DNA from 2 places in the Rossellomorea sp. GCM10028870 genome. Region 1 is predicted to be linked to the other one. Evidence: riboswitches for the same ligand, from Rfam matches in the RefSeq annotation. Region 1 holds a riboswitch; the other holds the start of a gene.
What was found. Region 1 has a riboswitch for S-adenosylmethionine ahead of ACFQWC_RS14985 (homoserine dehydrogenase). Riboswitches for the same ligand answer to the same signal wherever they lie in the genome.
Positions count from the first base shown of each region.

Region 2: linked by a shared signal. The riboswitch ahead of ACFQWC_RS15525 (O-acetylhomoserine aminocarboxypropyltransferase/cysteine synthase family protein) and the one ahead of ACFQWC_RS14985 (homoserine dehydrogenase) in region 1 are both predicted to bind S-adenosylmethionine.

Region 1 is NZ_JBHTGN010000003.1:204,862-213,350, forward strand. It holds gene ACFQWC_RS14980 (aspartate kinase) at 1-529, opposite strand, end outside; gene ACFQWC_RS14985 (homoserine dehydrogenase) at 703-1,950, opposite strand; SAM riboswitch class I at 2,111-2,220, opposite strand; gene ACFQWC_RS14990 (DUF2254 domain-containing protein) at 2,481-3,866, shown strand; gene ACFQWC_RS14995 (hypothetical protein) at 3,911-4,171, opposite strand; gene ACFQWC_RS15000 (helix-turn-helix domain-containing protein) at 4,215-5,444, opposite strand; gene ACFQWC_RS15005 (protease inhibitor I9 family protein) at 5,884-6,384, opposite strand; gene ACFQWC_RS15010 (hypothetical protein) at 6,499-7,209, opposite strand; gene ACFQWC_RS15015 (signal peptidase I) at 7,229-7,771, opposite strand; gene ACFQWC_RS15020 (helix-turn-helix domain-containing protein) at 8,450-8,489, opposite strand, start outside.
Region 2 is NZ_JBHTGN010000003.1:344,106-352,594, reverse strand. It holds gene ACFQWC_RS15550 (class I SAM-dependent methyltransferase) at 1-170, shown strand, start outside; gene ACFQWC_RS15545 (hypothetical protein) at 210-827, shown strand; gene ACFQWC_RS15540 (redoxin domain-containing protein) at 820-1,401, shown strand; gene ACFQWC_RS15535 (DUF302 domain-containing protein) at 1,493-1,876, shown strand; gene ACFQWC_RS15530 (trans-sulfuration enzyme family protein) at 2,002-3,141, shown strand; SAM riboswitch class I at 3,237-3,355, shown strand; gene ACFQWC_RS15525 (O-acetylhomoserine aminocarboxypropyltransferase/cysteine synthase family protein) at 3,688-4,983, shown strand; gene metX (homoserine O-acetyltransferase MetX) at 5,387-6,460, shown strand; gene ACFQWC_RS15515 (S41 family peptidase) at 6,635-8,080, shown strand; gene ACFQWC_RS15510 (PDZ domain-containing protein) at 8,315-8,489, shown strand, end outside.

The sequences.
Region 1 (8,489 bases):
CATCCACATCTGTATAGATATCACATCTGACGGCTTTTAACGCCGATGCAAGAGCAGCTGCCGTCGTATCCGAACCGCCCCTCCCTAATGTGGTCACCTCTCCTCCTTTCGTAATCCCTTGAAAGCCGGCTACTACGACGATTCGTCCGTCTGATAACTCCGATTTGATCCGATGCGTATCGATTGAGGTAATCTTCGCATTTCCGAATACTCCGTCGGTTCGGATCCCCGCCTGCCTGCCTGTCAGCGACACTGCTTCTACTCCTTGATGTTCGAGGGCCATCGTCAAAAGGGCAATCGTCACCTGCTCCCCAGTGCTTAAGAGCATATCCATTTCTCTCTTGCTTGGCTCTGTGGAAAGTTCCCCTGCCAATTTCACGAGGGTATCAGTCGTTTTATTCATAGCTGAAACCACTACGACAACGTCATGCCCCTTTTCTTTTTCTTTCAAGACATTGAAGACCATCCGTTTGATTCGATCTGTAGAACCAACAGAGGTTCCACCAAACTTTTGAACAATAATACTCAAGTGATCCCCCTACTTTCTATCAGACCTTTTTTTGAAGCTATTTTTCACTAATGGCTGCTTTCCGCTCCTGGTGCTCGCTTCCCTCGGGAGTCAAGCATCTGCCGCTCCAATCAACATCGTGATAAACATTTCCTTTAAACAACGATCGATATGATACTTGGTTAATACTTTTTTTATGAAACGGCGACGCCAGTTTTCACCTCATTTTCCAACGGAATTTCTTTTAGAATAGAAACGGCTTGAATATCGTCATGTGTCCTTAGAAGAGTTTGAAGTGTGTCTTTGCTACCTTCAACAAAAACATACAAGTAATCGTCCAGCTGAATGCGATCCTTTAATGTAAACGATGGGATCCAGCTTTGATAATCTTCATTTTCACGGATCCTCAGAACCCATTGGTGGCTGCTCTCTTGATGAACTTCCCCGGTGCTCACTGTGCTTTGGGCAGAGTCCGTATACTTCCGTTCTATCAATGAAAGAAAATCCTCTACCATGGCGCTTCCGGTAGGTAATTTACCGGCCCCGGGACCCAGCAGGGTGATCCTGCCTACAAGGCTGCCCTTTAGCGAGATGGCATTTTCCACATCCTCCACACCGTAAAACGGATGGGTGTCATGGACAAGGATTGGTTCGACTTCACCCGTGATATGATTTGAAGAATCCCGTTCAAGGGAACCTACATGCTTAAATCGCAATCGAAATGATTCCGCTGCTTGAAGCCATTCTGCAGTCAGGTGTGATATTCCTTTTCGTCTGATATCCTTCCAGTCCGGCTGCTTGCCAAATGCCGTTTGACTTAAAATGAGAAGTTTATAGAAAGCATCATAGCCTTCAATATCACTGGTCGGATCAGCTTCAGCATACCCCTTCTCCTGGGATTGCTTTAACGCTGTCTCAAAGGAGATTCCACGTTTTCTCATTTGCGATAAGATGAAATTGGACGTCCCATTCAGAATTCCTTGAACCCGTTCAATCTCATTCACCTTAAGAAGCTGCCTGATACTGCCGATCACGGGAATCCCCCCCGCTGTCGTCGCTTCGAAACCTATGGTTACCCCATTATTTCTCGCCTTTTCCAATAGATCCGGACCATATTTAGCAAACATGGCTTTATTTGCTGTGACAATATGAATTCCCTTCTCGATGGCTTTGGTTAAATACGTATGACCCGGTTCTTCACCTACGATTGCTTCAAAGATCACATGAAGATCCGGGATATCCAGAATTTCTTGAAAATCCGTTGTGACCTTAATGGACGAATCAATGTTTCGTTGTTTAACAGGATCCTTAATAAGGATGGCCCTTACCTTTACCTCTTTACCGAGGACTTCCCTTATTCTTTCCTGATGGGTATCAATGGCTTCACAGACTCCTTGCCCGACTGTTCCAAACCCCAGAAGTGCCACATTTATCGTTGACATGCTTCAGCCTCCTAAGTATCTTTTTTTCAATTTTTCACTTGCTTGATTCATTCCTTTGAAGATCCACCCTGAGAGACGAAGATAGCAATGTGGGAAAGAAAGAGGGTATACAGAAAAGCCCTCTTCTTTTTAAGAAGAGGGCTAAATAATCATGCTCCTCCCCTTATCTTCCAGATCCGTATAGATCTGTAGGAATTGGCACCTTTACAGTCTGATCCTGTAGGTTGCCGGGCTTCATCGGGCCTATCCCTCCGCCGCTCTTGATAAGAGATATATCGTTTCGTTTTGGTATTACTTGCTATTTGAGTATGAATTGGATTATATAGGGGATTCATTCCTTCGTCAATACCATTTTTGGTATTTTTAAAAAATTCTTTCTAATGTCAATGGGTAGGGTAATTCCTATTGGTTTACTTGAGATTCGACTCCATCTACGAGCCTATAAATCTAATTTGCAGAGAGACGTTTTAACATGATCTGGCAGGGAAAACTAATCCATATCCCTTTATTTGAAAGGAACCGAATCTATTATGCTGAAAAAAGTGCTTCCCTTATCCATCAGAAAATATCTGCTCATGTCAAAACGGCAACGAATGCGTGAGATCCGACTGAACATTTGGTATATGCCATTCTTTTATATTTGTTTTTCCATACTCCTTGTAGCACTCACCCTCTACTTAGATCTGTATGCAGACATTTCTCAGTATACACTCGATTTTTTAAGTATGGATGCATCTGTTACACGCATGCTTGTCAGCACACTCATCGGGGCCATCCTGACGCTCAGTGCTTTCACCTTGAATTCACTGCTTGTTGTACTCACGATGTTCAGTGGTCAATTTTCGCCAAGGATGCTCCTTGATTTCATTTCGGACAAACAAACGCAACATGCCCTCGGAATTTTCAATGGCAGCTTTGTATATGTACTGCTTCTCTTTCTTTTTATCGGAGATTCAAAGAAAGAATTGTTTGTTGCTGCCCCGACCATGACGATCGGACTTGCATTCCTTACTGCTGTCACTTTTATCTTTTTCATTAATCATGCGTCTACTTGGATGCAGGTACACAATATCACGTACAATATGAAGCAGGTTTCTGAGGTGATGATCAATCAAACGCTGAAACATGACTTAGAAGCCCACCGAACTAGAAACACCGGCGATATAATGGAGCACCATAAGGAGAATATCATTCATGTGAAGTCAAGAGAGTCGGGATATATACAGTTGATTGATTTTCATGGAATGATTGAAGCGGCAAAAAATGATCAACTTGTCATACAGCTCCACTATAAAGTCGGGGATTATGTTTTGGCGGGGAATGAATTGGTGAGCATTTGGGGACCTGAAACCAAGGATATTTCTACTAATCACTATCTCGACTTTATCGAAATGGGCCATAAGGAGACGGAAATTCAAGACCTGCAAATGGGAATTCATAAGCTTGCAGAAGTAGCAATCAAATCCCTTGGAAATGATGATCCTAAAACAGCCTCCAATACGATTGATCAAATGGCCGATCTGATGATAACAGTTGAAGATCACCTATCCTTCACCCCGTATTTAATCGATCAAGAAGGAAAAATACGAGTCATTCTCCAGACAGAAGCATTTGAATACTATCTATATCGGGGATTTGGCTATATCAGGCATTATGCAAAAGAAAATCATCTCATCATTACTGACATCGTTCGGGCACTCGCTCTTATTGCAGAGTCCATTGACCCCTCTAAGCACAAAGCCATATGGGAATTCGCCTGTAATACCATTGATCATATTGAAAAAGAAGTGATTTATGAATTGGATAAAACGTTTCTTCTGCAGGAAGTTCATAAACTGGCACGTTTTACCCAAGAGCTTGACGAATATAAAGAAATAGAAAAGAAATTCTATCCTTCCGCAAATAAAAATGTATAAAAGAGCTTCATTTCTCCCCATGAGAAATGAAGCTTTTTTATACACTAAATCCACGTTTCAACTATGTTCGAATCTTCTCCTTGGGCTTTCGGAACCAAAGAGAATCGTTCCGGAATTTCACTTCTGACCGCTTCTAAACTGGGTCTCATCAAAATATAATGCGTCGGTTGATTCACGTCAAATAGTCTTGCTACAAACATACCTTGATAATCTTGCGGGTTGGAATAAATACAGATGATGGGCATTTTATAATCACTTAATGTCACCTCATCAAATGATGATATTAAACGATCCGGGTTTTCCATCGAACCTCTCCTTTACTGTGTAATTGTTCATGTCATTTAACCGTTAGCTTAAAACGCATACTTTTCCTTTTGCCTCTCTCCCACTCATTCGATTATGAATGTAGAGTTTTTGAATGTAATAGTTGCACTCAGCGTATTGCCCTTTTTCCTTCAATAGAGGGATGATGACATTCTCTACATATTGATAATATGCTTCCTCTCCCTCTTGAACCCTGACCTCAAGCATCGTAAAGAAAGTTTCCATGTAGGGGTTTTCCATATCTTTTACAGATGCCTGACCCTCTTCTATTAAACTTGCATATTTTTCTTTATTTACGGAACCGTCCACATTCATGGAACTATCAATATAGCCAAAAAGGCTGTTTCCATACATTTCTTTATAGGACTCATGTCTCAATAATCCATATGCTATGTGAAATGCATCTCTTGCCTTTCTATCATCCATTACTTCTCGATAAAGATTCCCTAAATTCAGGTGAAGAACGGCTTTTCTTCTATGATCATGCAGATTATCACAATGTTGGATCAACTCGTCATATTTCTCTACCAACGAGGCCAGATTCTTTCCTTCACTTCTGCCTTCCGCTACCAACTGAATCGTAGAAGCATCCAGGCACCTAGTAAAATTAAACGTTTCTTTGAAATAATTCAGAGCCAGCTGACTATAACGCAGGGACTTGTCATGCTGACCAAGATCATGATAGCCAACTGACATATGATAATAGGATTCAGGATTGGAATAAATATCTCGATCTATTTTCTCCAAATACTTTATGGCTGTTTGCGGATTTCCTTTTGCAAGCTCATACATGCCTTTTATATGATAGTATAACTGGAAATCATAATCGAACATATGGAAGGAAAGACGTTTATTAGAAAACTGACTTAAATAGAATGCAGCTTCTTTTATCTCCCCTTTCATAATAAAGTACCTTGCTTTCAGTAGCTTAAAGGTGCCATTCAATGTTTCAATTTTGATTAATGGATTTTGTTCGATGGTCTCCTTCAATAATTCGATCTTTCCATTTACCTGCTTGATCATGACATCATGCCACAATTCTAAATCTAATCGTAATTTTTTATACGCCTTTAACTCTTTCTCGACGTTAATATTTAACCTTTGATTGAATAATTCGATCTTATCTTTCGTAATCTGTAAGTGTCCGCTTTCAATTTTACTGATATGGCCAGGTGTACAGATTCCATCGCCCACCTGCTTTTGGGTCATCCCCTTAAATATCCTATAATACTTTATAAATGTACCAATATGCATGATTTAACCTCCAGGGTGACGTAGTATAAGTTGGTTCATTTCATCCAAACAACAGTTCCAACGCTTTTGATTTTTATTTTAATATAGGTTCTACTTCTATTATACTAGTAAGTGATCATGAAAAAATTGGGGTTTTCAGCAGGTTTTCCGAAGTCTCAAACAAAACTATTTACCCAGTTCTTTTTTCGTACACTGCTAATTATTTTGCTCTTATAAGTACATTTAAAAGAAATATCGGCACTAAAACTTATATATTTTAAAAATTCCTAATTATATGGCTTTTTGGATAAAACAAGTTTAGTTCTTTAGACCTAATCCATTTTCCCGATTTCTTGCACATTTTTTATGCTATTTTCCGAAAATGATTGTGGCTTTTAAATTTAGTAAAAAAAGATAACCGGCGCACCTGACTAATTCAAGGTGTGCCGGTTATCTTTTTTTACATTTGATCTGAAGGTTGGATAGGAGGATCCAATTGGATTTCCTGGTTTGGATAAATCTTTGAAATAACGGAAGACCCCGTTAATCTCTTAATTTCATTTGCCGGTAATTCTATTGACACCCCATTAAAGGCTGTCTTATACCTGTGTTTGATTCGATATTTTACTTCATTATCATCCAGGAAGGCATGAAGTTCTTGTTCGAAAGCCTGATGACTTTGTTCAACGTGTTCCTTGGCTTTCTCCAAGGTCATATCCACGCCTTGAGCTTCTGCTTCTAAAATGGCGATTTGTGCAGGTTTTGTCTTAAACTCAATAATAACGGAAACAACCTTCTCACTTGAAAGGTTAATCGATGGATCAACTTTGACTGACGAATTCATAGTTTCTTTCACCGCCTCTTCCCCGTTTTGATAGGCATTTTCCCCTACGTTCTCCTGACATCCTCCCATGTACATCATAAAGAGCAGGAAAAGGACACTCCAGTAGTACTTCTTCATTAACTTTTGATCTCCTTTAGTTAAGAGTTAAAAAAAAGACAATCTATCAGGATTGTCTCCTATCGATTGCCTTTTCAAACGTTATTCACAAAGTTATTCTAATTTAGGGATACCTTAGTTTTTTGCTCCATCATCCATTTGCTTGGCTGTTACATTCAAATTCGATGTATAAGTAACTCCTTGATACTCATTACCAGCTTTTTCGTCGAGTTTGATTGCGAAAGAAAGATCAATATATTGGTCATCATTTAATTGCCAGAATTCATGCTTCTCGCCTTCTTTAGAACCATCCCCAAGTACCATCTTGGCTTTCCCGCTCATGCCTTTTGCAGCAGGTTGAACTTCTTCCTCTACAAATCCGACAACCATTTCAACTCCAGGAGCAATCGCTTTGGACATAGATTTCACTTCATTGGTTGTCCCATTGAATAACTCATCTAAGTAGATTCTTGATTCTTCCAGGATGTCGTCTGTCATTTCTTGTCCTTCAGAGAACTTATAAGCGATATACCCTACTTTATAGGCATCTAAAGGTACATCTGTACTTAGAGACTGGTTATAGGTAGCTTTAAGATATGCATCCATATCACCTGTGTTTTCAATCTTTAACCATTCACCGTACTTTAATTGAGAAGGGGCAAAACCAGTAGCTTCGATGATCTTTGTTTCCATGTCTTGTGAGTTGTTGATTTCTAATGTACCGTTTGTGATCTCTCCTGTGGCATTTGTCTCGGATGTGAACCAAGAATATGTACCAAAGCTTCCAGATACTACGATTGCTCCTACTAAAGCGCTTCCCAAAAATGCATTCTTCAACTTAAACATGTCAATCCCCCATTATTTATTATGATTTGGTAAACTCCTCTTCCCTCTTCTTCGGCTTGATTCTTTCATAAACCGTTAAACACACATACCCTGTTAATGGAACAATGATGAATAGCAAGAAACCCATCGGGCCTTTCGTATATTGAGAAAGAAAACCCATATTTGGAATATGAAAGAGCTCCTTCCCTACGATTTCATTTGCCGTTGTAACATCTTCATCCACCGTATTATTGTTATCACCTTGAGTATAGAAGTGCTTTACTCCGTCTTCTCCAACAATGGAGGTGATCCTGTGAGTAATCAGGTTTTTCTCCTGGTTGTAATAGGAGATGATATCTCCCTCTTTAAGATCATCTGCATCCATCTCCCGGATAATGATCACGTCTCCAGCCTCAAAGGTAGGAGCCATACTATTCGACAATACGGTCAGCGGCTTGTATCCAAAAAGGGATAGCGGTTTACTGCTGTTCAGGCTTATGAAGATGGAACCGATGATCATCATGATGAGTAAAAAGATTACGATTGGTACGGCTTTTATGACCATTTTCACTACCTGCTCCATATCTCACCCTCTATTCTAGTTGTGTTGTGTGTAATTTCTGATGGAAGTAAAAAAAGTCCTATTCAAATCAGAATTTCGTTAAGATTCTGATTTCTATTTATATTATTACACAGCTCGGTGACTTGGTGTATTGGGGTTTGCAGGGGGAGGAACCTCCAGGGGAATAGGCATTATTACCTAACATTCTCTGGTGTTAAAATGGAAGAAGTCTATATTCTCCTAAGAAAAATCCTTGAATGTGACAGAATAACCAGTCTTATATCACTATCTCCTTCCCCCAATTTTGTCGGTTGGAGGCACCTATTGTAAATTTACTGTGGGTTAAGTCTACTGATTAGAATTAAAATGGTGGTGGCCTTGATGATAACGTCCACTCTTTCTGTTTTTATAAGGGATTAGTAGAGGTTTTGCTTCTGAAAATAAAAAACCAAGGTACTTTTTTCCTGTATCCTTGGTCTGGAAAGAATTCTATTCTACCTTTACTCAGTTTCAAATTTCATTATCGACTTTGAAGGTTTTATTATCGAGTTGGGACTATATATTATCGCCTTTTGAATTATATTATCGACTTCGCCACTTTTATTATCGACTCTCCCTTTCTAATTTTGGGATTATTTACGAAATACACGCCTTCCTATTTGCTTAATTTGGAGACGACTCCAAAGTATACAATTTCCTCTAACATTTTTGAACCAACCTACCCGCATACTGGAGAGCT
Region 2 (8,489 bases), 140 kb from region 1:
GCATTTGGCTGATCCTGGATTGGGAAAAGATAGAATCAGAAGTGGGACCGCCTTTAGATCATCGCATTTCTTCCGGGGAACTCGATCGACAGCTCAAATCATCCGGGTTCCACACGACAATAGGTCACTTGCATCCATCGGTTTATTACATTGTCGTTAAAAAAGAATAATAGATAAACCAGAACGTGACTGAAGGGAGTTGAATGGCTATGATTGAACAGTGGTACACCATAGGCTCCTTCACATTCCCGGCTTCGTGGGGAGCCATTATCTCTTCGGTCATACTCACTTTCGTGTTCCTCTTCTTCTGGGATAGAAAGGCAAGCGACTGGTATTCCAATGGTACTTTTACCTTTTTACTCGTCTGGAAACTGAGTGTGATTGTGGTTGACTTTCAAACGGTCATGGAGCATCCCGTTACCATCCTCTATTTTCACGGAGGAGTCGTTGGGTACTGGTTGGGACTGATAGCGGCGCTTACTTACATATTTGTTAAAAAAGTGGATCATCCGTCTACTATCATCATTTCATGGATGGTCACAGTTCTTGTCTTTGAAGCTGTCCTTCATATGCTTCATCACCACTATCTTCTAGCTGGTATTCAAGTACTGCTCAATCTATTGATCACTGGCTTTTTTATTAAAAAAGCCAGTGATTCCGGTGGTGATATCTGGGCAGGACAGTTATTAGTCATGTTTACTTTAGTCCAGTTATTTCTAAGTGCCTTCATCGGCGGCTTTGAATTTACCGTCACCACCTGGACATATCTGATCATGATGACCTATCTCATCTTTCTCTTAAACATAAGGAGGAAACACAATGAATAAACGAAATTTTGCTTTGGCCATCGTTGCGCTTCTTATCGGCATTTTCTTAGTGAACTTTTTTCAGGATCAACAGGAAAAGAAGGCCAGGGAAGAGGCTGCCCAATTAGCCAATGAATCCATGGATCTTTCTAATGCACAGCAAGGGCTCGCAAAAGGGGATCGTGCTCCGGATTTTAAATTAACCACCTTAGATGGTGAAGCCGTAAAGCTTTCAGATTATCAAGGTAAGAAAGTGATCCTGAACTTTTGGGCTACCTGGTGTCCACCATGTAAAGCTGAAATGCCCCATATGCAAAGTTATTACGAAAACAATGCAGAGAAAGAAAACGTTGAAATCCTTGCCGTCAACCTGACCTCCATGAACGATGGGGAAAAGGCCGTCCATCAATTTGTCGACGGTTATGAACTGACCTTCCCTATCCCAATGGATAAAGAGGGGGCGGTCGGTGACGAATACCGTGTATTTACCATCCCGACCACCTACATGATCGACACCAAAGGCATCATCCAACACAAAATCGTCGGCCCCATGAACGAAGACATGATGGGTAAAATGGTCGAAGGAATGGAATAATGGAGAGGGACGGACCTCTGAATATCGATGTTTGACCTTATACTCTATGAGGTATTATATGAATGTGATAAAAAAAGGAGGAGATGTGAACATGTTTCATTACACAAAGGAAGTTTCAATGAGTGTGAAAGAAGCAGTGGAAGCGGTAGAAACTGTCCTGAAAGATGAGAGCTTCGGTGTACTATGGAATCTCGATCTTGCCCAGAAATTGCAGGATAAGGGCCTTGATTTCAACGAAGAAGTAGTCGTATTAGAGGTGTGTAATCCACATGAAGCTAAAAAGGTGCTGGAAGAAAGCATGCTCGTAAGCTACTTCCTTCCTTGCAAAGTGACGGTATACACAGAAGGCGGTACCACCAAGATCGGTATGGCAAAACCAAGCAAGCTGATCGAGATGGTGGATAACGATGAACTAAAAAGCCTGGCATTGGATATTGAAAATCGCCTGATCGGATGTTTGGAAAACGTTCAATAAAACGCAGTGCACCTGTTGCAATTTGGCAGGTGTTTTTTTATGCCTCCAAAAGATCTTACTCCTCACAATCTTCTGAATATGATACACTTTTAAAAATACATAGATTCAGGAAGGATGAAAGAGAGATGAAATTCACAACTAAGGTCGTGCACAGTCAGTTAAAAGGAACAGAGGAAATCCGCAGTAAGACGACTCCGATTTATCAGACCTCTGCTTTTTCTTTTACTTCTTTAGAGGAGTTGGAGGGTTTCTATGAAGGGAAGTCTCCTTATCTCTACACAAGAACGGGAAATCCAAATACAGACGAGCTTGGAAAGATGGTGGCAGACTTGGAAGGAGCCCCGGCAGGTGTAGCAACTTCTTCTGGATTATCGGCCATCCTTGTTGGTATCCTCGCTGTTGTGCAATCAGGGGATCACATCATTGCTGCCGAGGATTTATACGGGGGTACGTTCCATATGCTGAAAGAAGAGCTGAAATCACTCGGTATTTCTACTTCATTCGTTGATTTTACAAGTTTAGAGGAATTAGAGGGAGCCATTACTTCACAAACCAAACTCATCTACAGTGAGACCGTTACAAACCCGTTTATGCGAGTGGAAGATATCCCTAAAATGGTCGGATTCGCTGAAAAACACAACCTGAAAACAATGATCGATAACACATTCGCCACACCGTTTCTGCGCCAACCTTTCTTAGAAGGGGTGGATCTGGTCGCTCACAGTGCCACGAAGTATATCGGAGGACATAGTGATATCACAGCAGGAGTCATAGTCGGGAAGGAAGATCTTGTTCAAAAAGCGAGAGAAAAAGTCGTCAACATCGGTTCGAACCTGAGTCCATTTGAAGCCTGGCTGACATGCCGCGGAGCGAAAACACTGGCTCTCCGAATGGGGACCCAAGCAAGGAATGCCGAAGTTCTTGCGGCGGACCTTCGAGCAAATGAATACGTGAAGGAAGTTTATTACCCAACGGATTTATCCGATAAAGGAAATGGAGCCATCGTAACGATCGAGCTATCCAACACATGTGACATCAGCACATTCTTCAAATCACTTGGCTGGATTAAAATCATCCCTTCTCTTGCCGGCGTGGAGACTACGGTCTCATATCCATTAGGAACGTCTCATCGTGCCCTGCCGAAGGATGCGCAGGAAAAACTCGGAATAAACACACATGTCGTGCGCATATCGTTAGGTATTGAGGATGGGGAAGACATCGTCGTGCAATTTAACGAAGCGATTACAGCTTCGGTTAAAAATTAAATAATGTAAAAATTCTAAAAATACTCTTGACGTTGAGGTCGGTTACCCCTTATAATTCATCTCAACGCAAGAATTTTCACATTGACAACTACATGCTCTTATCCAGAGAGGTGGAGGGACTAGGCCCGATGAAACCCGGCAACCTTCATGTACGCAGTAATGCGTCGCATGAAAAGGTGCTAATTCCTGCAGGCGATTGCCTGAAAGATAAGAGGAGGACCCTATTAAATTAGACCCTCTTCTTAGGAAGAGGGTTTTTTATTTTTTCCTCTTCTATCTTCTTAAGGAAACATACTTCTTCGATTTTTCAGTTTCAGAGTTCGACAGCAGAATTTTGGTGGAAATTTAACAGGAGAAAATGGGACGATATTTAACAGTTAAAATAAGTCGAAAATTCAACTGTTAAAAAAACGCATTATTTTAACAGTCAAATATCATTCTGAATTTAACAGTCAAAATTCTAACAAACTTTAACAGGCAAACGTCCAAAACATCCAACCGCAAAACGGAAACCCAATCACCAAAACCATTTAGGAGGAATTCTCTATGACAAAATCATTCGATTTCGACACACTACTACTTCACGGCGGACAGGAGCCGGATCCATCTACAGGTTCGAGGGCAGTGCCGATTTACCAAACGACATCCTACGTTTTCGATAACAGTAATCATGCGGCAAAATTATTTGCCCTTGAAGAGCCGGGTAACATTTATACGCGCATCATGAACCCGACTGTAGACGTGTTGGAAAAACGCCTTGCTCTGTTAGAAGGAGGAATCGGAGCACTTGGTGTATCATCCGGAATGGCCGCTATCTCACTATCAATCTTAAATATCGCCGGAGCAGGTGATGAAATTGTAGCAGCTACCAATCTCTATGGTGGAACCTATAATCTATTCTCTACCACTCTCCCGAAATACGGTATCAAGGTGCATTTCGTAGATCCGACAGACCCGGAAAATTTCCGCAAAGCGATCACTCCTAAAACGAAAGCGGTATTCGCTGAAACAATCGGGAATCCAAGTCTACATGTGCTTGATATTGAAGCGGTAGCAAAAGTGGCACATGACCATCATATCCCGTTGATCATCGATAATACCTTTGCCACTCCATATGTATGTAAGCCGATCGAGTGGGGAGCGGATATCGTCATCCACTCTGCAACAAAATGGATCGGAGGTCACGGTACAGCAATCGGGGGAGTTGTCATTGACGGTGGGAAGTTCGATTGGAATCATGAAAAGTTCCCGGGTTTCACAGAAGAGGACCGAAGCTATAATGGACTGCGCTACGCACAGGATGTAGGACCGGCAGCATTCATTACAAAATTAAGGGTGCAGCTGCTTCGTGACTTAGGGGCGTGCTTAAGTCCGCAAAACGCATTCCTTCTGTTGCAGGGATTAGAAACGCTGCATCTTCGCATCGAACGTCACACAGAGAATGCCTTTAAGATTGCGGAGCATTTAGATCAGCATAATGGCGTTGCGTGGGTATCCTATCCAGGGTTGCCTCAGCATCCGTCTCACAAGCTTGCTCAAAAATACTTGAAAAACGGAGCGGGTTCCATCGTCGTATTTGGTATTAAAGGTGGAAGAGATTCCGGACGGAAAGTAGTCGATAACATTTCTCTTTGGTCTCATGTGGCCAATGTAGGGGATGCAAAATCACTGATCATCCACCCGGCATCCACGACCCATCAGCAATTAAACGACCAGGAAATTCGTGCTACAGGGGTAACCGAGGATCTTGTGAGACTTTCTGTTGGATTAGAGTCTGCGAAGGACCTGATCGAGGACTTGGACCATGCTATTGAAGTGGCGTTGGAAACATCACGGGTGTGATAGAAACTGGAGAATATGGCCCTAAAATCGTCATTGAAATCACTTTACAGGGTGAAAAGGTGGATTTAGATACTATTTATAGAGCATCCGGGGTCTACTTAAGGGAGATATCAGCGAAAACCTGATTTTATCAGCGGAATTTCGAATATATCAGCGAAATCGGACGATTTATCAGTGAAATTCCCAATATATCAGCAAAATCGGGATTGTATCAGCGAACAGGATGCACGCGCCGTCCCCTAGAATGAATATCTGAATTCTTGACGAAAGTCTTAACGACGAATTCTCAACGCCCTAATGGCAATATCCAAAAATCAGTCCAAAGTCAACTGTTTTACAAGCGGGGCTATCTGGTGTGGAATCCTGATCCCCCCGCTACAACACCAAAAAAGGAGGTGGAGGAATGGAGAAGTCATACACGTATGAAGTAAGCTCCATTACCATCCCATCCCTCACATTAGAGTCAGGCACCACGTTAAAAAATGTAGATCTTACGTATGAACGGACAGGAAACAAAGAAGGACCCTCCATCCTGGTTTGCCATGCCCTCACCGGGACCCATATCGTAAAGGGAACGAGTGAAGACCGGGGCTGGTGGGATGGACTGATTGGTCCCGGGTCGTATATTGATACCGAACATTTTAATGTGATTGCCTTTAATGTATTAGGAGGATGTGAAGGAAGTACGGGACCAACGTCAACCAATCGACATACCGGAGAACGTTACGGTCCGGACTTCCCGGGTGTTACGATAAGAGACATGGTCCATGCCCAATATGAAGCACTCCAACAACTTTCGATCGACCGCATCGAAGCGGTTATCGGAGGCTCACTGGGAGGGATGCAGGCCCTGGAATGGGGAGCCCTGTATCCTGCCTATATAAATAAAGTTTTCGCTCTTGCCGTCACACCTTCCTTGAATGATTATGGTCTCGCTTTTAATCACATCGGGATCACAGCGATTGAAGAGGACCCCGGATTTCAAAAGGGACATTATCCACCAGGCGCTATCTTAAAAGGATTAGAGATTGCCAGAATGGTTGGGATGGTCACGTACCGGACTCAGGAACTGTTCGATCAGCGTTTCCAACGTGAAAAGCAAAACGAACAATTCAATGTCGAAAGCTATCTCGATTACCAAGGAAAGAAATTAGGAAAGCGGTTTGATCCAAACAGCTATCTTACCCTGCTGAAAGCCATGAACTCACATGATATTGGAAGGGGGAGAGGAGGAACAGAAGAGGTAGCGAAGAATTATCAGTGCGAACTGATTTCGATTAGCTATGAAGGTGATTTAATTTATTCACCTCACTATCTAAAGGAGTTTACACATCTCGTACCAAAGAGTGAACACTACTTCATCTCCACCGCCTTTGGTCATGACGGATTCCTGGTTGAATTTGAAAAGTGGGGAGGAATCATTGCTTCTCACCTCAAAAACCATCACGTTCAAAGAGTTTTTACAGGGACAAAATGAGAGCTCTCTTATCATAACTCGTCCCCCTCCGGCATATAGTTAGATAAGCAAAGACATTGCACCGCCTTAGCGCGTTTTTGTGTGGTGTCTTTTTCGTTGGATAAGAAAGGCTGGCGTCCTTAGTCGCGCCACTCTTATCTATACAAAGACCAACAACAAGCTGGAGGGGAATATATGGAGTGGACGGGCAGAAAGCTCATCATCACAATCATCATCAGTATGCTGATCGGTGCTGGAGGAATGTATGGCGGCTTGGAATGGACGGGCAAGGATGGGGACGAGCTTGCTCAGTTTGACGGAAAAGGCGAGCTCAATGACAAGCTGCACAAAGTAGAAGTGGCGTATGACTTGATTAGTGACAAGTTCTTTCAGGATGTGGATAAAGGGCAGCTGGTGGAAGGTGCGATTCAGGGAATGCTGAAGACTCTGGATGACCCTTATTCCGTTTACATGAATGCCGAAACGGCATCGCAATTTAATGACGCCCTGGATTCTTCTTTTGAAGGAATCGGAGCAGAAGTCACAATCATGGACGGAAAGCTGATCATTGTCGCTCCTTTTAAAAATTCTCCTGCGGAAGAAGCGGGACTGAAACCGAATGACCGTATCATTAAAGTAGACGGAAATAGCATCGAAGGACTTGACCTGTACGAAGCTACTTTGAAAATCAGAGGGAAAAAGGGTACTGAGGTTCAATTGGAGATTACGCGGGAAGGACTGACGGACCCCATCAAAGTATCTGTGAAACGTGATGAAATTCCTGTTGAGACGGTCCTCTCTGATGTGAAGGAAGTCAATGGAAAGAAAACAGGCTACATCCAGATTACTACTTTCTCGGAAAATACAGCCGTTGATTTTAAAAAGCAATTAGGCGAACTTGAAAAGAAAAAGGTAGAAGGATTGGTTCTGGATGTGAGAGGGAATCCAGGAGGTCTCCTTTCAAGTGTAGAAGAAATTCTTAAAGAATTCGTAACGGAGAAAAAGCCGTATGTTCAAATTCAAGAGCGAAGTGGAGAAGTGATGAAATCTTTCTCAAACAGTAAAGCAAGAAAGGCTTATCCTGTAGTGGTGTTGATAGATGAGGGAAGTGCCTCGGCTTCTGAAATCCTGGCTGGAGCGCTAAAAGAAGCAGAAGGGTATCCGCTCATCGGAACGAAGAGCTTTGGGAAAGGCACCGTGCAACAAGCCGTTCCTATGGGAGATGGAAGCAATATCAAGCTGACGATGTTCAAGTGGTTGACACCAAATGGAAACTGGATTCATAAAAAGGGGATCAAACCGGATATCCCTGTCAGACAGCCATCCTATTTCTATGCCCACCCGCTTCAAGTGGAAAAGCCCCTTCAAGAAGGAATGAACAATGAACAGATTCAAAACGCCCAGGAAATGCTTCAAGGACTTGGATTTTCCATTGACCGCGTGGACGGATATTTCAGTAAGGAAACGGAAAAAGCCGTAAAGGATTTCCAGAGTCAGGAGAGTACTGATGTCACCGGAATCATTGATACTGTAACGGCGGAAAGATTACAGGAAGAAATCTTTGAAGCAGTTCAGGATGAGAAGAATGACCTGCAGCTGCAGGCGGCTTTGGAATATATAGAAAGAACAGCAACGCGTTAATCATTTGGGAGCCGACCATCATGATGGTCGGCTCTGTTTTAATTTTGGGAATTACACATAATCACCTGTTTTTCCTGTCTAACCGACATCATTTCCCGGGAAAATATGCGGAATGCTGTCGGAAATGAAATCGAATCGTAAAAGAATCAAATAAAATTGCAATAGGTTTTAGGAGAGTAGTTTGATAAAATAGTAGATAATGCAAATTTTCTTACAAAAGGTGGTGACGGATCATTGGTTGAGCTTTGGTTGCTGGAGTTCGTGAAGGGATTTGGAAAGTTATTTCTTCATCCTGTTTTATATGTGTCTGTATTTTTCGCTATCATGACGGGCTATTATCGTGTCAAAAGGGAACGAAGGGATTTTAATACGAGATTGCTGGATGGATATCATGATACGCGGGTTTTAT